DNA from 2 places in the Streptomyces saintjeani genome. Region 2 is predicted to be linked to the other one. Evidence: riboswitches for the same ligand, from Rfam matches in the RefSeq annotation. Region 2 holds a riboswitch; the other holds the start of a gene.
What was found. A riboswitch is a leader RNA that binds a small molecule or an ion and turns the genes downstream of it on or off. The one in region 2 is predicted to bind glycine.
Positions count from the first base shown of each region.

Region 1: another riboswitch for glycine. It lies ahead of gcvP (aminomethyl-transferring glycine dehydrogenase); the one in region 2 lies ahead of gcvT (glycine cleavage system aminomethyltransferase GcvT).

Region 1 covers NZ_CP189624.1:1,616,780-1,627,596, reverse strand. Annotated here, with positions in the region: gene ACQCO7_RS07165 (DNA polymerase IV) at 1-1,218, shown strand, start outside; gene ACQCO7_RS07160 (PRC-barrel domain-containing protein) at 1,229-1,603, opposite strand; glycine riboswitch at 1,752-1,846, shown strand; glycine riboswitch at 1,847-1,960, shown strand; gene gcvP (aminomethyl-transferring glycine dehydrogenase) at 2,021-4,903, shown strand; gene ACQCO7_RS07150 (ABC transporter ATP-binding protein) at 4,912-5,964, opposite strand; gene modB (molybdate ABC transporter permease subunit) at 6,342-7,154, opposite strand; gene modA (molybdate ABC transporter substrate-binding protein) at 7,186-7,998, opposite strand; gene ACQCO7_RS07135 (TOBE domain-containing protein) at 8,138-8,530, opposite strand; gene ACQCO7_RS07130 (APC family permease) at 8,577-10,532, opposite strand.
Region 2 covers NZ_CP189624.1:6,639,232-6,650,048, forward strand. Annotated here, with positions in the region: gene ACQCO7_RS30320 (RNA polymerase sigma factor) at 1-44, shown strand, start outside; gene ACQCO7_RS30325 (Asp23/Gls24 family envelope stress response protein) at 41-661, shown strand; gene ACQCO7_RS30330 (Asp23/Gls24 family envelope stress response protein) at 658-996, shown strand; gene ACQCO7_RS30335 (helix-turn-helix domain-containing protein) at 1,003-1,572, opposite strand; gene ACQCO7_RS30340 (anti-sigma factor) at 1,649-2,401, opposite strand; gene ACQCO7_RS30345 (sigma-70 family RNA polymerase sigma factor) at 2,398-2,982, opposite strand; gene ACQCO7_RS30350 (L-serine ammonia-lyase) at 3,911-5,278, opposite strand; gene glyA (serine hydroxymethyltransferase) at 5,521-6,786, opposite strand; gene gcvH (glycine cleavage system protein GcvH) at 6,799-7,176, opposite strand; gene gcvT (glycine cleavage system aminomethyltransferase GcvT) at 7,233-8,345, opposite strand; glycine riboswitch at 8,408-8,513, opposite strand; glycine riboswitch at 8,514-8,613, opposite strand; gene ACQCO7_RS30370 (AAA family ATPase) at 8,800-9,459, shown strand; gene ACQCO7_RS30375 (enhanced serine sensitivity protein SseB) at 9,530-10,309, shown strand; gene ACQCO7_RS30380 (enhanced serine sensitivity protein SseB C-terminal domain-containing protein) at 10,430-10,817, shown strand, end outside.

The DNA of each region.
Region 1 (10,817 bases), 5.0 Mb from region 2:
TCGTACGAGGCCCGGGTGTTCGGGGTGCACTCGGCGATGCCGATGGCGCAGGCGCGCAGGCTCGCGCCCAACGCGGCGTATCTCTTTCCGCGGTTCGGGGTCTACCGGGCGATCAGCGAGCAGGTGATGGGGCTGCTGCGGGAGCTGTCGCCGCTGGTGGAGCCGCTCAGCCTGGACGAGGCGTTCGTGGACCTGGAGGCCGAGGGGGCGGCCCGGGACAGCGCGTCGGCGCGGGAGACGGGGAGCAGGCTGCGGGCGGACATACGGGCCGTCACGGGCCTGACGGGGTCGGTGGGGCTCGCGGCGTCCAAGATGCTCGCGAAGATCGCCTCCGAGCGGGCCAAGCCGGACGGCCTGCTGCTGATCGAGCCGGGTACGGAACGCGCGCTGCTCGGGCCGATGCCGGTGCGGACACTGCCCGGGGTCGGCCCGGCCACCGGCGACCATCTGCGCCGGGCCGGGATCACCACGGTCGACGAGATCGCCGGGGCGGGCGAGGACGAACTCGTCCGGCTGCTCGGCAAGGCGCACGGTCAGGGGCTGTACGCGATGGCGCTCGCGCGCGACGACCGGCCCGTGGTCGCCGAGCGGGAGACCAAGTCGGTGTCCGTGGAGGACACGTACGACGTGGACATCCATGACCGGCTGCGGGTCGGGTTCGAGGTGCGGCGGCTCGCGGACCGGTGCGTGCACCGGCTGCGGGAGGCCCGGCTGTCGGGGCGGACGATCGTGCTGAAGGTGCGGCGGTACGACTTCTCGACGCTGACCCGGTCCGAGACGCTGCGCGGGCCCACCGACGATCCGGCGGTCGTGCGGGAGGCCGCGGCGCGGCTGCTGGAGTCCGTGGACACGACCGGCGGGGTGCGGCTGCTCGGGGTCGGGGTGTCGGGGCTCGCCGACTTCACGCAGGAGGACCTGTTCGCGCAGGCCGCGGAGGAGGTGCGGGACGAGGAGGAGGCGCCTCAGATGCCGGGGGAGGTGGTCGTGGAGGCGGTGCCCGTCGAGCATCGGTGGTGGCCGGGGCAGGATGTGCGGCACGCCGGGTTCGGGCAGGGGTGGGTGCAGGGGAGCGGGGTGGGGCGGGTGACCGTGCGGTTCGAGACGCCGGGGGATGCGGTGCCGGGGCGGGTGCGGACGTTCCGGGTCGACGATCCGGAGTTGGAGCAGGCGGAGGCGTTGCCGTTGGCGGCGGGGGGCGCCTGTGCGCAGGGGGTCTAGGGTGCTGCGGCTAGGCGGGCGGGTCGTCGCCGGCGATGGTGCCGAAGTCGCGGTCCTCCGGTGGGGTGGGGGCGACGGTGTCCATGCCGTAGTGGTGGTAGAGCTGGAGTTCCTGGGCGGGGGAGAGGTGGCGGCCCACGCCGAAGTCGGGGGCGTCCTTGATGAGGGCGCGGTCGTAGGGGACGTGCAGGGTGCCCTCGACGAGTTCGCTGGTCTCCAGGGGGACGAAGGCGTCGCGGGTGAACAGGCCCGTCCTTATGGCGGCCCACTCCGGGACGCCGGTCGCGTCGTCGAGGTAGACCTCGTCGATCGTGCCGATCTTCGCGCCGTGCCGGTCGTACGCCTTGCGGCCGATCAGGTTGCGCGGATCGATGTCGGTCTGCACGGGCCCTCCACTGGTCGCGGGGCGGCCGAAGCCGTCGTCGGTCGTCGTCACCGGAAAGTCGTCGTAAGGACTACGAAAGAGCACTTCGGGCCCGGTGGCCACTCGAAGGCTGGGGCGTTGACCTCGCTGGTAAGGTGAAAGTGGCTGTCGACCCTGTGCGGGAGAGTCCTCCGGATCGTGCGGAGGCGCCGAAGGAGCAACTCCTCCCCGGAATCTCTCAGGCTCACGTACCGCACGGGCGAGGTCACTCTGGAAAGCAGGGCGGATGTCGACGGCGTCCGCTCTCACCGACGGTGAAAGCCGGGCGCTCTCGGGCGGCCGGTGAAGCTCTCAGGTCGAGATGACAGAGGGGGAGGCCGTTCGGGCACCCCACAGCCGTGGTGCCACCGAAGGTCGTCTCGGCCAGGAGGCCCCCTCATGACCCCTCCCCGTACCCCGCTCAGCGCCCTGGAGCAGGGCGTTCCCTTCGAACAGCGCCATATCGGGCCCGACCGCGAGGCCCAGGCCAAGATGCTCGCGCAGGTCGGGTACGGCTCGCTGGACGAGCTGACCGCCGCCGCCGTACCGGACGCCATCAAGAACGTCGCCGCGCTGGACCTGCCGGGCGCGCGGAGCGAGGCGCAGGTGCTCGCCGAGCTGCGGGAGCTGGCCGGCCGCAACCAGGTGCTCGGGTCGATGATCGGGCTCGGGTACTACGGGACGTTCACGCCGCCCGTCATCCTGCGGAACGTGATGGAGAACCCCGCCTGGTACACCGCGTACACGCCGTACCAGCCGGAGATCTCCCAAGGACGCCTCGAAGCGCTCCTCAACTTCCAGACGATGGTGGCCGATCTGACCGGGCTGCCGACGTCCGGGGCCTCGCTGCTGGACGAGGGGACGGCCGCCGCCGAGGCGATGGCGCTGTCGCTGCGGATGGGGAAGAACAAGAAGGGCCTCTTCCTCGTCGACGCGGACGCGTTCCCGCAGACCGTCGCCGTGATCCGGACGCGGGCCGAGCCGACCGGCGTCGAGGTCGTCGTCGCCGACCTCAGCGACGGGATCCCGGCCGAGGTCGCCGGGCGGGAGATCAACGGGGTGTTGATCCAGTACCCCGGCGCCTCCGGCGTCGTACGGGACATCAAGCCGCTCGTCGAGCAGGCGCACGCGGTGGGTGCGCTCGTCACCGTCGCCGCCGATCTGCTGGCGTTGACCCTGCTGACCTCGCCCGGGGAGCTGGGGGCGGACATCGCCGTCGGGACCACGCAGCGGTTCGGGGTGCCGATGGGGTTCGGGGGGCCGCACGCCGGATACATGGCCGTGCACGAGAAGTTCGCGCGGAGCCTGCCCGGGCGGCTCGTCGGGGTGTCCGTCGACGCGGACGGCAACCGGGCGTACCGGCTGGCGCTCCAGACGCGCGAGCAGCACATCCGGCGGGAGAAGGCGACCAGCAACATCTGTACGGCGCAGGTGCTGCTCGCGGTCATGGCCGGGATGTACGCCGTGTACCACGGGCCCGACGGGCTGCGCCAGATCGCCTGGAAGACGCATCGGTACGCCACCGTCCTCGCCGAGGGGCTGCGGATCGGGGGCGTCGACGTCGTCCACCGGGCCTATTTCGACACGGTGCTGGCGCGGGTGCCCGGCGGTGCGGCTCAGGTCGTCGAGGCCGCTCGGGACGGTGGGGTGAACCTGCGGTTCGTCGACGAGGACCATGTGTCCATCGCCTGTGACGAGACCACCACGCGGGACCAGCTCGGCATCGTGTGGCAGGCGTTCGGGGTTTCCGGGGATGTGGACTCGTTCGACGCTTCGGCTCAGGAGGGGCTGGGCGACGAGGTGTTGCGGCGGGACGAGGTCCTGGCCCATCCCGTGTTCCACCAGCACCGGTCCGAGACCGCCATGCTGCGGTACCTGCGGCGGCTCGCCGATCGGGACTACGCGCTCGACCGGGGGATGATTCCGCTCGGGTCCTGCACGATGAAGCTCAACGCGACGACCGAGATGGAGCCGGTCACCTGGCCCGAGTTCGGGCAGCTGCATCCCTTCGCGCCGGTCGAGCAGGCCGGGGGATACCTCACGCTCATCCGCGAGCTGGAGGATCAGCTCGCCGAGGTCACCGGGTACGACAAGGTGTCCCTCCAGCCCAACGCCGGGTCGCAGGGGGAGTTGGCGGGGCTGCTCGCCGTACGGGCCTATCACCGGGCCAACGGGGATCTTCAGCGGACCGTGTGTCTCATTCCGTCGTCCGCCCATGGGACCAACGCGGCCAGTGCGGTGATGGCCGGGATGAAGGTCGTCGTCGTCAAGACCTCCGAGGACGGGGAGGTCGACGTCGAGGATCTGCGGGGGAAGATCGGGCAGTACCGGGACGAGCTCGCGGTGCTGATGATCACCTATCCGTCCACCCACGGGGTGTTCGAGGAACATGTCGGGGAGATCTGCGGGCTCGTCCATGAGGCCGGTGGGCAGGTCTATGTCGACGGGGCCAATCTGAACGCGCTCGTCGGGGTGGCCAAGCCCGGGCATTTCGGTGGGGACGTTTCCCATCTGAATCTGCACAAGACGTTCTGCATTCCTCACGGTGGGGGTGGGCCTGGCGTCGGGCCTGTGGCTGTGCGGGCTCATCTCGCGCCCTATCTGCCCAACCATCCCTTGCAGAGCGAGGCCGGGCCCGCTACCGGGGTGGGGCCTGTTTCCGCCGCGCCCTGGGGGTCTGCCGGGATTCTTCCCATCTCCTGGGCCTATGTGCGGCTCATGGGCGGGGAAGGGCTGAAGCGGGCCACTCAGGTCGCCGTGCTGTCCGCGAACTACATCGCCAAGCGGCTTGAGCCTCACTATCCCGTGCTCTACACCGGGCCCGGGGGGCTGGTCGCCCACGAGTGCATCATCGATCTGCGGCCCCTGGCCAAGGCGACCGGGGTGAGCGTCGATGATGTCGCCAAGCGGCTCATCGACTACGGGTTCCATGCGCCGACCATGTCGTTCCCCGTTGCCGGGACGCTGATGATCGAGCCCACCGAGTCCGAGGATCTGGCCGAGCTGGATCGGTTCTGTGCGGCGATGATCGCCATTCGGGGGGAGATCGAGAAGGTGGGGGCCGGGGAGTGGGGGGCGGATGACAATCCGCTTCGGAACGCTCCGCATACCGCTGCCGCGTTGAGCGGGGAGTGGGATCACTCCTATACGCGGGAAGAGGCCGTGTTCCCCGGTGAGGGGGCTGTCTCCGAGAAGTACTGGCCTCCTGTTCGGCGGATCGATCAGGCGTACGGGGACCGGAATCTGGTGTGTTCCTGCCCTCCGCTCGAGGCTTACCAGTAGGGGTCTTTCTACGCCGGGTACGCGTGTGTCTGGGCCGCCTTCAAGGAGGCCCAGATGTCCGTGCCCGGGTGGAGGTTCAGGTCTGCTGCCGCCGCTGTGGTGAGGTCCGCCGTCAAGGGGAGATCGCCTTTCAGGTCGGCTCGGATCTGGTCGCCGTGGGATTCCAGGCCCGCGACCTGGCAGTGCCAGAGGTTGCGGGCGCTGGTGTTTTCCGGGCGGGTTCGGTGGAGGGTTACCGCTGAGGGCGGGAACGCAACGCACGCCGGGCCCGTCAGGTGTTCCGACGTGGTGATCTGTTGGCCTGTCGGGAGGGTTACGGTTGTTCCTTTCGCCGTGCCCTTGTACAGGTTCAGGCCTACCAGTTGCGCTATGTAGTCCGTGCGGGGGTGGCGGGCTATGTCCGCGGGGGTGCCCTCCTGGACTATCGTTCCCTGTTCTATGACCACCAGGCGGTCTGCCAGGACCATCGCGTCCAGGGGGTCGTGGGTGACGATGACCGCTACCGCTTCGAAGTCCGCGAGGTGGTGGCGGAGTTGGGCTCTCACCTCCAGGCGGGTTCTCGCGTCCAGCGCCGCTAGGGGTTCGTCCAGGAGCAGTAGGCGGGGGTTTGTCGCCAATGCCCTTGCGAGTGCTACTCGTTGGGCCTGGCCGCCGGAGAGGTTTCGGGGTTTTGTGGTGGCGTGGTTTGTCAGGCCCATGCGGGTCAGCCACTCTTTTGCTTGGGTTCGGGATTCGGATTTTGTGGCGCCCTGGCATCTGGGGCCGAATGCGATGTTGTCCAGGGCCGTCAGGTGGGGGAAGAGGAGGTAGTCCTGGAAGACGACGCCTACCGGGCGGGATTCGGGGGGTGTGTTCTCCAGGGGGTGGCCGTCCAGGTGGAGGTGGCCGGAGGTCAGGGGGAGCAGGCCGGCCATGGCTCTGAGGGCGGTGGTTTTTCCGGCGCCGTTGGGGCCCAGGAGGGCGAGGACTTCGCCGGGGGTGGCTTTTAGGGTGATGTTCAGGTGGAAGGTTGGGGGGTGGGTTACTACTAGGTGGGTGTGTAGGCCTTGGTGAGTGGTCAATGGGGGTCCTGGGTTTGGTTTCCCGCCCGCCCACCCGTGCGGGTTTGATTTTTGGGTGCGGGTGGTTCTTGTGGGGGTGTTGCGCCGTTGGCGGCTGGGGGTGCGTGGGTGGTTCGGGGGGTGTGGGGGTGGGGTGCTGATGGGTGCCGGGTGCGGGTTGTCTGTGGCTGGGCGCGCAGTTCCCCGCGCCCCTTAGGTGGGGGTGGGTTGCGGTTTGATGCCGGGTGCGGGGTGTTTGTGGCTGGGTGCGGCCACGCGGCGGTAGCCGCATATCGGATACAGCCCCGCGCCCCTGAGGTGGGTGGGGGTGCTGGTGGGTGCTGGGTGGGGGCAGTGTGGCTCTGTGGTGGTGGGCGTGTGTTTGTGGCGTTTTGCGGTCAGGTTGTTGTCAGCCAGTTTTCTCTTAGGGCTGCCAAGACTGCTATGGAGACCGTTAGGAGGACCAGACTCAGTGCCATTGCTGATTCTGGGGTGCTTTGTAGGGCCAAGTAGACCGACAGTGGCATTGTCTGGGTTTTGCCTGGGAAGTTTCCTGCGAAAGTTATTGTTGCGCCGAATTCTCCCAAGGCTCTTGCCCAGGCCAGGACTGCTCCTGCTGCTATGCCGGGGGATATCAGCGGGAGCGTTATTCTGCGGAATGCTGTGAAGCGCGTTGCTCCCAAGGTTGCCGCCGCTTCTTCGTAGCGGGGGTCCGCTGCTCTCAGGGTGCCCTCCACGCTGATCACCAGGAAAGGCATTGCTACGAACGCCTCGGCTATTACTACGCCTGTCGTGGTGAACGGGAGGGTGATGCCGAACCAGCGGTCCAGCCATTGGCCCGCTATGCCGTTTCGGCCCAGGGCCATCAAGAGGGCCACGCCTCCTACCACCGGGGGGAGGACCAGGGGGAGGGTCACCAGGGCTCTCAGGAGCGCTCTGCCTCTGAAGTCCGTTCTTGCCAGGAGCCAGGCCAAGGGGACGCCCAGGACCAGGCTCACCGCTGTTGCCGCCGTCGCGCAGAAGAGGGAGAGGCGGAGGGCCTCCCAGACCTCGGGGGTGCTGAGGAGGGAAGGGAGGCTGCTCCAGGGGGTGCGGATCAGGAGGGCCAGCAGGGGGAGCAGGAGGAAGGTGACTCCGAGGAGGGCCGGGACCAGGAGAGGGAGGGGGACGGGCCTCTGGAGTTTTGCGGGTCGGGTCTTCGGCGCCGTCACGGTGCGTTCTCCCTCGGGACGTTCGGGCGGGTCACGGCTGGAGGAAGCCCGCCTCCGTCAGTATCTTCCGGCCCTCCGCCGACTGCACGAGGGCGATGAACTCCTTGGCCGCCGCCGCGTTGGGGGCGTCCTTGAGGAGGGTGATCGGGTAGTCGTTCACCGCCTGGGAGGACTCGGGGAAGTCGATGCCCTGGACCTTGGTGCCCGCCGCGCGCACGTCGGTCCTGTAGACGAGCGCCGCGTCCGCCTCCTTGAGCTCGACCTTCGTGAGCGCCGACTTGACGTCCTGCTCGTACGACACGGGCGTGACCTTGACCCCCGTCGCGGTGAGGATCTTGTCGGCCGCCGCGCCGCAGGGCACCGTCTTGTCGCACAGGACGACCTTGAGGCCGGACTTGGTGAGGTCCTTGAGGCCGGTGACCTTGTCGGGGTTGCCCGGCAGGGTGGCGATCTCCAGCTGGTTGCGGACGAAGGTGACCGGCGCCGTGGCGTTGTCCTTCTTGCCGGTCACGATGGCCATGGTCTTGGCGCTGGCCGCGGCGAACACGTCGGCGGGGGCGCCGCCGGTGATGCTCGCGGCGAGGCTGTCGCTGCCGGCGAAGTTGAAGGTGACCTTCGTACCGGGGTGGGCCTTCTCGAACTGTTCGCCGAGCGCGGTGAACGTCTCCTTGAGGGAGGCGGCGGCGAAGACGGTGACCGGGCCGGACACTCCTGCGGAGGTGGACGGCGTCGCGCCAGCGTCCGGCGTGGAGTCCGAGGAGCACGCGCTCAGCGTCAGCAGCGCGGCGACCCCCGCGCCGGTCACCTGGAGCAGCCGGCGGGGGTGGGGCGCGGGACGGGTCATCACGGGTACTCCTCGGAGACGGTTCGGCTGACGGCCGTGATGATGATACTGCCGCATATGCGAGCCGTAGATATCGTGTCTCATTGCATGAGCTGGGGTGATGCGAGATCTGGCTGGCATCTGCGTTCGTCCGGGACGGTCAGGCCCGGTCGATGTGGACGTTCGTCGACTTCACCCGGGCCGTCGCCTCCATGCCCACCTCCAGGCCCAGCTCCTCCACCGCCTCCCGGGTGAGCAGCGAGACCAGCCGGTGCGGGCCCGCCTGGATCTCGACCTGGGCCGCTACGTCGCCGAGCTTCACGGCCGTGACGATGCCGGGGAAGGCGTTGCGGACGGACGTGTGCGAGGGCGTCTCGTCGCCGTCGGCGCGGGCCAGCTCGACGGAGAACGCGGCCAGGTCGGTGCCGTCGACGAGACGCCGGCCCGCGTCGTCGCGGTGGGTGGTGAAGCGGCCCGCGTCCGCCCAGCGGCGTGCGGTGTCGGGGCTGACGCCCAGGAGACGGGCGGCCTGGCCGATGGTGTAGGAGTGCATGCGGTCACGATAGGTGGCCGGCCGTCTCCTCAGCTCGTACGTCTCCTCAGCCGGTGTGGACCCTCGGGCGGCGGGCGCGGTCGGGTTCCGCCTCGCGGAGGACCTCGCGGGTCACCGGGGCCACCTCGCCCTGGCCGAAGAGGAAGAAGCGGAGGAAGTTGGTGAAGGGGCCGCCCTCGGTCCACTCGAAGTAGATGTGCGGGGTGCAGTTGGTGGAGTCGCGGATGTGGAGGAGGAGGGCGGCGAGGGCGTTGGGGATCGAGGAGTGCTCCAGGGTCAGGACCCGGTAGCGGCCGTGCAGGACCTCGCCCCGGACCGTGAGGCTCGCCTCGAACTCGGAGGGGTCGGTGACGGTGACCTCGACGAAGACGTAGTCCTCCGGGCCGGGGATGTCGTTGTCCTCGCGGATCTGCTCGATCTTGTCGCGGTACTCGGCGACGTCGCGGCGGTCCGGCTCGTTGGCGATCAGGCGGATCTTGCGGCTCGCCATGTCCCGTACGAAACGTTCCGCCATCGGGTCGAGGGAGACGCTCGTGACGCGCAGCTCGAAGGCGCGGGCCAGGCGGGAGAGGAGGGAGACCAGGATGATGCCGGCGATGAAGCAGGCGCCGATCTTGACGCCGTCGGGGCGTTCGATGACGTTCAGGACCGTCGTGTAGAGGAAGACCGCGGAGATCACGCCGAAGCCGATCGTCCAGTTCCGCTGGCCGGCCTTGCGCGCGGCGATGGTCACGGCGATCGCCGCGGAGCTGATGAGGACGAGCACGCCGGTGGCGTACGCGCCGCCCTGGGCGTCGACGTCGGCGTCGAAGATCCAGGTCACCAGGAAGGCGATCAGCGTGAAGACGATGACCATGGGGCGTACCGCGCGGGCCCAGTGCGGGGCCATGCCGTACCGGGGCAGGTAGCGCGGCATCAGGTTGAGCAGGCCCGCCATCGCGGAGGCGCCGGCGAACCAGAGGATCGCGATCGTCGACACGTCGTACACCGTGCCGAAGGCGCTGCCGAGGTAGTCGTGCGCGAGGTAGGCGAGCGCGCGGCCGTTGGCCTGGCCGCCGGTCTTGAACTCCTTCTCGGGGATGAGGAGGGTGGTGATGAAGCTGGTGGCGATGAGGAAGCCGCTCATGATGAGGGCGGCGGTGGTGAGGAGCTTCTTGGTGTCGCGGATGCGGCCGGTGGGGCGTTCCTCGGTGTCGTCCGGGTCGCCCTTGACGTTCGGCATGACGGCGACGCCGGTCTCGAAGCCGGAGAGGCCGAGGGCGAGCTTGGGGAAGACGAGCAGGGCGACGCCGACCATCGCGAAAACGTTTCCGTGCTCGGTGGTCAGCGCGCTGGACCAGTCGGTGATCACATGGCCCGCGGTGATGACGTGCCACAGGCCGACGGCGACGACCACGACGTTCAGCGTGAGATAGACGCCGACCAGGACGACCGCGACCCCGATCGCCTCCAGGAACCCCTTGAGGAAGACCGCGCCGAGCAGTGCGACCAGGACCAGGGTGATCAGCATCTGCCGGCCGTGCAGGGCGTTGGTGAGGTGCGGGTTCTCCACCAGGTGGGTGGAGGCGTCGGCGGCGGAGAGCGTGATGGTGATGAGGAAGTCGGTCGCGGCGAAGCCCAGCAGGGTGAGGACGAAGAGCTTGCCCTTCCAGAAGGAGAGCAGGCGCTCCAGCATCGCGATCGAGCCCTCGCCGTGCGGGCTCTCCTCGGCGACCCTGCGGTAGACGGGGAGCGCGCCCGCGAGGGTGACGATCACGAGGACGATCGTCGCGATCGGGGAGAGGAGCCCGGCGGCGAGGGCGGCGATGCCGGGCTGGTAGCCGAGGGTGGAGAAGTAGTCGACGCCGGTGAGGCACATGACGCGGTACCAGCGCTGGCCGGGGTGGGTCTGCGGCTTCCGCTCGCTCTCGTCCTCGGCCGGCCGGCCCTTGCCCATGTCGGACAGGCCCTCCAGCATCCAGGCCCGCAGGCGGCTGGGCGCCGGTTGTTCGGTCGTGGCCATCGGCGGGGTCTCCAGGTGTGCGGCTCGGGTGCGGTTCCGGCCATCAGGCGGACGGCGGGTACAGCGTAAGCAGAGAGTGACACGCGGGCCTGGGGTTCGGGGGGTGGAGGGCGTCAAGCTTGCGTTAAGACTGGCCTGGTCGGGGCGGGTGTGAGGGCGTGGAGGTGGACTGGGCCGTACGGGGGAGTGGACACCCAGTGTCATGGTCGGCGAGGGCTGCGATTTCGTAATGTTCGCCCTTCGAGTCGAATGTTTCGAACCGCCTTGAGGGGTCTCCGTGTGACG
Region 2 (10,817 bases):
GCGCACGCCGTTGTCTGACACAAGCACTGGGGGCCTGGCGATGACCGACCGGACCGACCCGCCGTACGGCACGTCCACGCATGACGGCGATGACGAACTCCTGCCCTGCGGACGGCTGCTGTCCCGAGCGTGGGCCGACTGGGAGACCCGGACCGACGGCACCCACGCGCGGACCTGCCCGCACTGCCGGCAGGCGGTACGCGGGCTCGACGAACTGGAGTCCGCCGTACGCGGGCTGCGCACGGAGACGGCGGACGCGGGCTCCTACGACGCCGAGCCGCTGACCCGGCGGATCATGGACGTCGTCCGCCTCGAACTGCGTCCGGGCCGTCCCCTGCCGCTGGGCGAACCCTCCGAGGACCTGTGGATCATGGAGGCGGTCGCGGCCCGCGCCCTGCGGGCCGCGGCGGAGACGGTTCCCGGCGTCCGCGCCGGCTCCTGCCGCCTCCTCGACGTCCCTGAGGACGGAACGGTCGAGGTCCGCCTCGACATCCACGCTCCGACCGGCGTTCCCCTGCCCGACCTCACCGCACAGGTGCGGGACCAGGTCGGACGGGCCGCCGACCGTGCCCTGGGCATGGGCATAGCGGCCGTGCACATCCGGGTCACCGATCTCCTCCCCCCGACGGCCGACGACGACCGGGAAGGCCGTACGCCATGACCGAGCACACCGCGAGGACCCCGCACAGCACGCTCGCCGAGGAACTCGCCACCGCCGTGACCGGTGTTCCGGGGGTGGCTTTCCTCCGGCCCGGCCTGGCCGACCGGCTGCGCACCGCGCTGCCGCGACAGGCGCCGCACCCGGCAGGGGTCCGGATGACCCGGCCGGACGGCGAGGGGCCCTGGCACGTCGAGATCCACGTCGTGGCGCTCCGGCAGGTGCGGACCGTGGACGTGGCGCGCGGTGTCCGCGACGAGGTAGGACGCCGCCTGGACGCCCTGGCCCCCGCCGAACCTCCGCCCCGGGTCACCGTGACGGTCACGGGGCTCCTCTGAGGCCGGTCACCAGGGGGGCGGAGGCGCGGTCGCCATCAGCTGTGCCACGACGATCCACACCCCGACCGCGGTCGCCGTCATCCGGAACCTTCGCAGGCGCAGGGCGCAGACCGGGTCGGCTCCGGCGCCGACCGGCCGCCCCGGAGTCGGCGCCGGAGCCCGTCCGGGCAGGACGGGCGCGGCGCCGTCCGGCAGCGGGTCTTCGTCCCGGCGACCCTCCAGCGGCCGGGCCGCTGGAGGTGGTACGGCCCGACGCGAGCGCTCGGCCCGCCGGATCGGCCGGGCGCCGGTCGCGGAAGGAGCGCCGGCGGCCGGGCCCGGTACCAGTCCGTACGCCAGGCCGCCGAGGAACGCCGCGTAGGAGGCCCGGCGCAGACCGGTCGGTGCGGTGCGCCCCGCCTCCCAGGAGCGGACCGTCGACACGGTCACGCCGAACGAGACGGCCACCTGCTCCTCGGTGAGCCGCCACGCCCGGCGCAGCCGTACGCGCTCCTCGGGGGCCGGCAACGGGACTCTTCCGTCACGCCGGCGGGGGTGGGACGGCATGGGCTGCTGGGGCAGAACATCGATCGTCATGACCGTATGACAACCAGTCAGCACATGATGTGACTCTATGCCCTGTGATTCACCCGTGCGCCGTAGTGAGCCGAGGTCAGCCGGGGAAGGCCATCAAGGCGATCGGCGCGGTGGTGGGCTGCTTCGAGCCGCCGTCGGGCTCGACGGTGATGCCCATGCCCGACGCCTGGTCGACGCCGCCTTGCATCAGGACGGCCTGGTCGCCGCGGCCCGGGTCCATCAGCCCGGCGGACCGCATGGTCCCACCGTCGTCGAACCAGAGTTGATAGACCTTGCCGCCGGGCGGACGGGCCATTCCCGAGACGGCGAACACGGCCCTGTCCCGGCTGCGGGAGACGACGACCGTGCCGGTGGCGCCGCCGGCCAGCCCGGACGCCCGGGTCCGGGCGTCCGGCGCGGACAGGACAGCGGCGATCTCGTCGGCGCTCCGGGACGACTGGCGTGCCTCGGCGCGGGCGTCCGCGGCCTGCTGGTGCTGCCACACGGCCGTCCCGCCGAGCGCCGTGGCCGCCGCGAGGCAAGCGGCGAGCGCCCACCGGGACACCAGCGGGGACTTCAGCCCGGCACGCACCGGAGGGACCCGGACGGACGCGCCGGGCCCCTCCTGGCGGACGGTGGTGATCCGGCGCAGCACCTGCTCGCGCAGTGCCGGGGCCGGACGCGTGGTGACGGCCAGGCCCAGACGGGCGGCGGTCGCGCTGAGCTCGGCCGTCTCCTGCGCGCAGGGCTCGCAGCCTGCGAGGTGGCGTTCGAACGAGGCGTTCTCCTCGTCGGACAGGGCGTGCAGGGCGTACGCGCCTGTCAGCCGGTGCAGATCGATGGTCGTCACGCGGTCACCCCCAGGCAGTCGCGCAGCCGGATCAGTCCGTCGCGCAGTCGGGTCTTCACGGTCCCGAGCGGGATCTCCAGTGCCTCGGCGACCTCGCGGTAGGTCAGGCCCCGGTAGTAGGCGAGCGTGACGGACTGGTGCTGGAGCTCGGTCAGCGTGCGCAGGCAGCGCCGCACCTGTTCCCGCTCCAGCCGTGCCTCGACATGCTCGGCCACCTCGTCGTACTCCGGCACCTTGTCGAGCAGCGCGGCCTTGTGGTCCCGGGCCGTCGCGGCGTCCACCGAACGGACCCGGTCCACCGCCCGGCGGTGCGCCAGGGTGAGGATCCAGTTGACCGCCGTTCCGCGATCGGGCCGGTAGCGGGGAGCTGTCCGCCAGACCTCCACCAGGACCTCCTGCGCCACCTCCTCCGACTGCGCGTGATCCCGCAGGACGGCACGCACGACGCCCAGGACCGGGCCCGCGACGATGTCGTACACGCGGGCGAACGCGTCCTCGTTCCCCAGAGCCACCTGCCCCACGAGTTCCTGTAGGTCGGGCCCCGCAGAGGGGTTTCTGATGATATGTACCGCTTCTTCCACCGAGGGCCTCCACCGTCGGGACATGTCCGGGCGTAATCCGTTCCCGTCGGCCACGTGGATTGGTTGCACTCGTGACGAAATTCTCCGACGTCGGTGGCAGAGGACCGGGAACAGCGTGGTCCAGGCCATCCTGCGGGTGCGATGTGATGACCGGCGGCTGCCCCGGAAGGCGGCGCCCACGACGCTCGGGTGATCCCTGCTCGGTCGCGCGGCGAAGTGGACGAGGCGCCGAGCGGCACCGGCTGATTCCGGGGATTCCTGATCGGCGCAGGGCGGCGCCATTGATCCGGCCGGGCGCACCGGAACCACGGGTGTGTGCCGCGTGACGTGGGGGCGGCGGCCTGCGGCTGAACTGCTTCCCGCGAGGCACGACGACCGGTTGACAGCGATGCGGTCCCTGGAGAGGACGGGGCTGGACTCTCCCCTGGGCCGGCCGGCCGCCTTCACAGCCCTGCTCACTGCGCACCGGACCGACGCCGAGCCGCCCCCGCTCGCCAACCACGCGGCGTACGCCGATGGCCGCCCCCCCCCCGCGCGACGGCTCGGGCGCAGTTGCCGAGGTCTGCCCGGCGTTCGCGCTCATCCGGTGGGGGCTGGCCACACACCGGTGACCACGACCTGGACGCCCTGATCTCGGCGGTCGTCGCACGGGCTGCCGCACGGGGCCTGACAGAGGTACCCGTCACCGACCACGAGCGGGCCATGGCTGCCGTCGAGGGCGCCCGTCGGTGTCAACGTCTCCTATTCGTCCTCGTCATTGACGCGTACGAGCGTGCCGCTCCAAAGGCGTCTGTCCACCGGCGGAGCCGCCGCTCCGGCAGAGGCGAGCCCGTTCTTCCGATCGCACCAGTTCACAACCTCCGTGTCCACTCGTTACGACGTTCCAAAGCACACGGATCGGAGAAGCCGCTGCTCAGGGCCCGCCCCCTCAACACTCGATGATGTTCACCGCCAGCCCACCCCGGGCCGTCTCCTTGTACTTCACGCTCATATCCGCCCCCGTCTCCTTCATCGTCTTGATGACCTTGTCGAGAGACACCTTGTGCGACCCGTCCCCCCGCATCGCCATCTTCGCCGCGGTCACCGCCTTCACCGCGGCCATCCCGTTCCGCTCGATGCACGGAATCTGGACCAGCCCCCCCACGGGATCGCAGGTGAGCCCGAGATTGTGCTCCATCCCGATCTCGGCGGCGTTCTCGACCTGTTCCGGCGACCCCCCGAGGACCTCGGCGAGGGCGCCGGCGGCCATCGAGCACGCCGAGCCGACCTCCCCCTGACAGCCGACCTCCGCACCGGAGATGGACGCGTTCTCCTTGAACAGCATCCCGATCGCCCCGGCCGCGAGAAGGAAGCGCACCACGCCGTCCTCGTCCGCGCCGGGCACGAAGTTGATGTAGTAGTGCAGGACGGCGGGGATGATCCCGGCGGCGCCGTTCGTGGGCGCGGTCACGACCCGCCCGCCCGCCGCGTTCTCCTCGTTCACGGCCATGGCGTACAACGTGATCCACTCCATCGAGCGGGCCAACGGATCGCCCTCGGCGCGGAGTTGACGAGCCGTCATGGCGGCCCGGCGTCGAACTCGCAGGCCCCCGGGGAGGATTCCCTCCCGGGACATGCCCCGCGACACGCACGCCTGCATCACCCGCCAGATGTCCAGCAGCCCGGCGCGGATCTCGTCCTCGGTCCGCCAGGCCCGCTCGTTCTCCAGCATCAGGGACGAGATGGAGAGCCCCGTCTCCTGTGTCAGGCGCAGGAGTTCGTCCCCCGTACGGAACGGGTACTTGAGCGCCGTGTCGTCCAGCTTGATGCGATCCGCGCCGACCGCCTCCTCGTCGACCACGAACCCGCCGCCCACGGAGTAGTAGGTCCGCGTGAGGACTTCGGCGCCGGAAGCGTCGTACGCCCAGAGGGTCATCCCGTTCGCGTGGTACGGAAGTGCCTTGCGCCGGTGGAGGATCAGGTCGTCGTCGAAGGAGAACGCGATCTCCCGCTCGCCCAACAGCCGCAGCGAACCGGTGGACTTGATGGCCTCCACCCGCTCGTCCGCGCCCTCGACGTCGACCGTGCGCGGCGAGTTGCCCTCCAGGCCGAGGAGTACGGCCTTCGGCGTCCCGTGGCCGTGACCGGTCGCCCCCAGCGACCCGTACAGCTCCGTCCGCACGGACGCGACCGACCCGAGCACCCCCTCGCTCCGCAGCCGCCGCGCGAACATCCGCGCCGCCCGCATCGGACCGACCGTGTGCGAACTCGAAGGACCGATACCGACCGAGAAGAGGTCGAACACGGAGATGGCCACGGAGACTCCAACCAGAAAGGACGAGAACACACGACGTCGGGTGCCACGCCGGGGACTACGAATGCGGGCGGGGCGGACCAGAAGGCCCCCACCCCGGCGGTGGAGGCCCGAAGACCCGCCTCCACTCCGGCGGAGGAGGCCCGAAGACCCACCCCCACCCCGGCGGGAGCGGCCCCGAGGCCCCCCCCGCCCGGACGGAAGCGGACCCGAAGACCCGCTCCCCGACCGACCGGCCTGCCGACCTACTTGCCCAGCGCCGGGTACAGCGGGTGCTTGTCCGCGAGCGCCTTCACCCGGATCCGCAGCGCCTCCACGTCGTACGACGGCTTCAGCGCCTGAGCGATGACGTCCGCGACCTCGGTGAAGTCCTCGGCCGTGAAGCCGCGCGTGGCGAGCGCGGGCGTCCCGATGCGCAGCCCGGACGTCACCATCGGCGGACGCGGGTCGTCCGGGACGGCGTTGCGGTTGACGGTGATGCCGACCTCGTGGAGCCGGTCCTCGGCCTGCTGCCCGTCGAGCGCGGACTCCCGCAGGTCGACGAGGATCAGGTGGACGTCGGTCCCACCGGACAGGACGTTTACCCCGGCCGCGCGAGCGTCATCGGCGGTGAGCCGCGCGGCGAGAATCCGCGCCCCCTCCACCGTACGCCGCTGCCGCTCCTTGAACTCCTCGGAGCCGGCGACCTTGAACGACACGGCCTTCGCGGCGATGACGTGCTCCAGCGGACCCCCCTGGAACCCGGGAAACACCGAGGAGTTGAGCTTCTTCGCGAAGGACGACTTCGCGAGGATGATCCCCCCGCGCGGCCCGCCCAGCGTCTTGTGCGTCGTGGACGTCACCACATCCGCGTACGGCACCGGGTTGGCGTGCAGCCCCGCCGCCACGAGCCCGGCGAAGTGCGCCATGTCGACCCACAGGTACGCCCCGACCTCGTCGGCGATCCGCCGGAACTCCGCGAAGTCCAGCTCACGCGGATAGGCGGACCACCCGGCGATGATCACCTTCGGCCGGTGCTCGCGCGCGAGCCGCTCCAGCTCCTCCATGTCGACGAGCCCGGTCTCGGGAGACACGTGATAGGCGACGACATTGAACTGCTTGCCGGAGAAGTTGAGCCGCATCCCGTGCGTGAGATGGCCACCGTGCGCGAGGTCGAGCCCGAGGATCGTGTCCCCGGGCTGGGCCAGCGCGAAGAGCGCCGCCTGGTTCGCGGAAGCCCCCGAGTGCGGCTGGACGTTCGCGCACTGAGCCCCGAACAGCTCCTTCACCCGGTCGATGGCGATCTGCTCGGCGACGTCGACGTGCTCGCACCCGCCGTAGTAGCGCCGCCCCGGATACCCCTCGGCGTACTTGTTGGTCAGGACGGACCCCTGCGCCTCCATGACGGCCAGCGGAGCGAAGTTCTCCGAGGCGATCATCTCCAGCGTCGACTGCTGCCGGCCGAGCTCCGCGTCGACGGCGGCGGCGATCTCCGGGTCCAGCTCGTGCAGGGACGTGTTCAGGACAGACATGGGTACGACTCCTCAGCCGGCGGTGTAGGCGGTGTACTCGTCGGCGGACAGCAGGTCGTCCGGCTCACCGGCGACGCGCACCTTGAAGAGCCAACCCCCCGTGAACGGCTCGGAGTTGACCAGCGACGGGTCCTCCGAGACGTTCGGGTTGACCTCGGTGATCTCACCGTCCACCGGCGCGTACAGCTCGCTCACCGACTTGGTCGACTCCAGCTCGCCGCAGGACTCGCCCGCGGTCACGGCGGCGCCGACCGCCGGCAGCTCGACGAAGACGACGTCACCGAGGGCGTTCGCCGCGTGCTCGGTGATCCCGACCGTCGCCACGCCGTCCTCGGCGGGCGAGATCCACTCGTGTTCCTTGCTGTAGCGCAGGTTCTGGGGGTTGCTCATGGCCTGAATTCTCCTGTACGCGGGGGAGTGCTGGTGAATGGGGGACTGCGGAAGAGCTACTTCTGGCGCTGGTAGAACGGCAGAGCCACGACCTCGTACGCCTCGTGGCTCCCCCGGATGTCGACGCCGACCCCGTCCGTCCCCGGCGCCGCGTGCGCCGCGTCGACGTACGCCATCGCGATCGGCCTGCCCAGCGTGGGGGAGGGGGCGCCGGAGGTCACCTCGCCGATGACGGCGCCGCCCGCGACGACGTCGTACCCGGCACGCGGCACGCGCCGCCCGGCGGCGACCAGCCCGACCAGCACCCGGGGCGGCTTGCGCTCGGCGAGCGCGGCGGCTTCGGTGAGGGCCTCGCGCCCCACGAAGTCCCCGTCCTTGCCGAACTTCACGACCCGCCCGAGCCCGGCGTCGAAGGGCGTCAGGGCCGTCGACAGCTCATGCCCGTACAGCGGCATGCCCGCTTCGAGCCGCAGCGTGTCCCGGCAGGAGAGGCCGCAGGGGACGGGACCCCGGGCGGCCAGCGCCTCCCACAGCGCCACCGCGTCGGAGGGCGCCACGAACAGCTCGAACCCGTCCTCACCGGTGTACCCGGTCCGCGCGATCAGCGCCGGCACCCCGGCGACCGTCCCCGGCAGCCCGGCGTAGTACTTCAGCCCGGCGAGATCGGCGTCGGTGAGTGCGCCCAGAACCGCGGAAGCCTCCGGCCCCTGCACGGCGATCAGCGCATACGCGTCCCGGTCGTCGCGCACGAGCGCGTCGAACCCGGCGGCCCGCTCGGTCAGCGCGTCCAGCACGACCTGCGCGTTCGACGCGTTCGCGACGACCATGAACTCGGTCTCGGCGAGCCGGTAGACGATCAGGTCGTCCAGGATGCCGCCGTCGGCCCGGCAGATCATCGTGTAGCGGGCCCGGCCCACCTTGACCGCCGCGAGGTCGCCGACCAGCGCGTAGTTCAGCAGCGCCGCGGCCTCGGGCCCGGTGACGGTGATCTCGCCCATGTGCGAGAGGTCGAAGAGCCCCGCGCGGGTACGGACGGCGGTGTGCTCCTCGCGCTCCGAGCCGTAGCGCAGCGGCATGTCCCAGCCCGCGAAGTCGGTCATGGTCGCGCCGAGCGAGCGGTGCAGGGCATCGAGCGCGGTACGCCGGGGTACGGCGGAACTGCTGGTCATCGGGCGTTCGTCTCCCAGGTGTGACGGGGTGGGCAAGGGCTTCCCGTACGGATACGGGAAGGTCCTCCCCATCTGTCATCGGAACCTGAGAGGTTCGCCGTGACCCTCGCGGGAACACGGCTTGCACCTTGGGTGGGACCACCGGGGCGGCCCGCTTTTCAGATGTGCCTCGCCCACGCGGTAACGGTGCCTGAGAGATTCAAGGGAGGGACTTGCTCCTTCGGCGCCCCGGCGACACAAAAGCCGGGGACTCTCCCGCGCGGATTCGAACGGCCGGTATGCAGTTGGCGCGGCCATCATCGCACGCCGGCCCCGCCGCGCGGCAGGCCGGATCTGTAACGGGGCTGTGTCAGGAAGCGCACCAAATCACGAGACAGATTCCATTACCTTCTCTTTACTGTCTATGGGGAGACCCGTAACTGACGGGACTGCTCCAAGGGGAGGACGATCTACGGTGAACAGGACAACGGCGTACGCGACGGCGCTGCCCGCACAGCCCGCGGCGCCCGCGAGGGAGAGCCGCGCCGGGCACCCCGCGCCGGTCGTCCGCGACCTGCGCGACCGCGAAGGACACAGCCCGCACGCCCTCCTCTTCGGCCCCCGCGACCTCGTCGTCGTCACCGGCCTGCCCGGCAGCGGCAAGTCCACGCTGATGCGCCGCACGGTCCACGGCACCGGCATCGACTCCCAGGACACGAGAGACCGCTGGGACGCGCGGACGCCCGCCTGGCTGCCGTACGCCGTCTACCGCCCCCTCGTCCGCCTCGCGCACTACGCGGGCCTGTGGCGCGCCCTGCGCTCCGGCAAGGGCGTCGTCGTCCACGACTGCGGCACCCAGTCCTGGGTACGGAACTGGCTCGCCCGCGCGTCCCGCCGCCGGGGCGGCACCCTGCACCTCCTCCTCCTGGACGTCACCCCGGACACGGCCCTGGAGGGCCAGCGCGAGCGGGGCCGGGGCGTCTCCCGGTACGCGTTCCTGCGCCACCGGCACGCCGCGTCCCGCCTGATCAGGTCGGTGGAGAAGGGGAACCTGCCGGACGGCTGCGAGGCGGCGATACTCCTGGACCGACCGGCCGCCGACGTCCTGCGCAGGATCGCGTTCACCCGGGGCTGAACCCGCCCTGCCCGGCGCCCCCTTAAGCTTTGCCTCTTCGACAGCGGTTTTCAGCAGGCGGTATACAGCGATGGACTTCCCGACCGACTTCCCGGCCCCCGCACACCCCCACTCCCACGGCGGCTGGCCGGGGAACGAGCTGGAGGAGGTGCTCTCCGCCTCCCTGGGCGTGCCGTCAGCGGGCGGCCGAATAATCGAGGTCCTCGCGCGCAGCTTCGTCTGGATCCCGCTCCCCAACGGCGGCGGCCCCCGCAGCGGCCCCCTCGACCTCCCCACGATCGACGTCGCAGGCCAGGTGTACGTCCCCGTCTTCACCTCCGAGGAACAGTTCCGCCAGGTCACCGGCTCCCACATGGCGTACACGATCGCCCCGGCGGTCGAGTTCGCGAAGGGCCTCCCCCCGCAGGTCGGCATCGCCCTCAACCCCGACGGCGTCGTAGGCGTCCCCCTCCCCCCGCAGGCGGTGGCGGACCTCTGCCGAGCGGACCGCCCCCCCCTGCACGGCACGGCCTCCGGCGCCCGCGTCCGCCTCTTCGAGCCGGACTGGCAGGACGACCCGATGGACTTCCTCACGGAGGCGTCCAGGGAGTTCGAGGCGACGGGAGTGGTCCTCACGGCCCGCCGCTGCCTCGCGGCGATAGAGACCTCGGAACCGGTGATGTTCGTAGGAGTCGAACTCACCCACTGGGAAGGCGAGTTCGGCGAACGCCCGCTGGACGCGCTCGGCAGGGCGCTGGGCCGGGTCCCGGTCCCGTGGGGAGTCAACCTGATCCTCCTGGACGCGGCACAGGACCCGGTGGGGGAGTGGCTGAGGACGAACGTCCGGCCGTTCTACTCCCGCACCGGGTAGAAACCCGTCCGCTACCCGTCGTCCACCCAACCGGCGAACCCCCCGTGGGCGCTTAAGCTTGACCCCGACGCAGGGCAACAGGCATACACGGGGCAATTTTTACGAAGGGTCGGTAAAGACGTGAGCGTGAGCGGCACCGCTGCGGCCGGCCAGGTCGAGCACATGCTGCGCCAGGTCACGCCTGGCCGCTACGACGCCTACGAGGCACTCCTGCGCGCGCTCTCGACCCCCACCACCGGCCAGGTCTGGATGCTGCTGTGGCACGGCCAGTCCGGCTCCCCGGACGCCCAGTACGGCTCGATGGAGGTGGACGGCCACGGGTACGCGCCCTGCGTGACGTCCGCCCAGGAGCTGTCCGCGAGCGGCTGGAACCGTTCGTACGAGGTGGTGGACGGCCTCGACGCGGCCCGCACCCTGTACCCGGACCGCCACGGCCTGTGGCTGAACCCGCACGCGCCGGGCGGCGGCGTCGGCGTCCCCTGGCCGGACCTGCGCCGCATCGCGACGG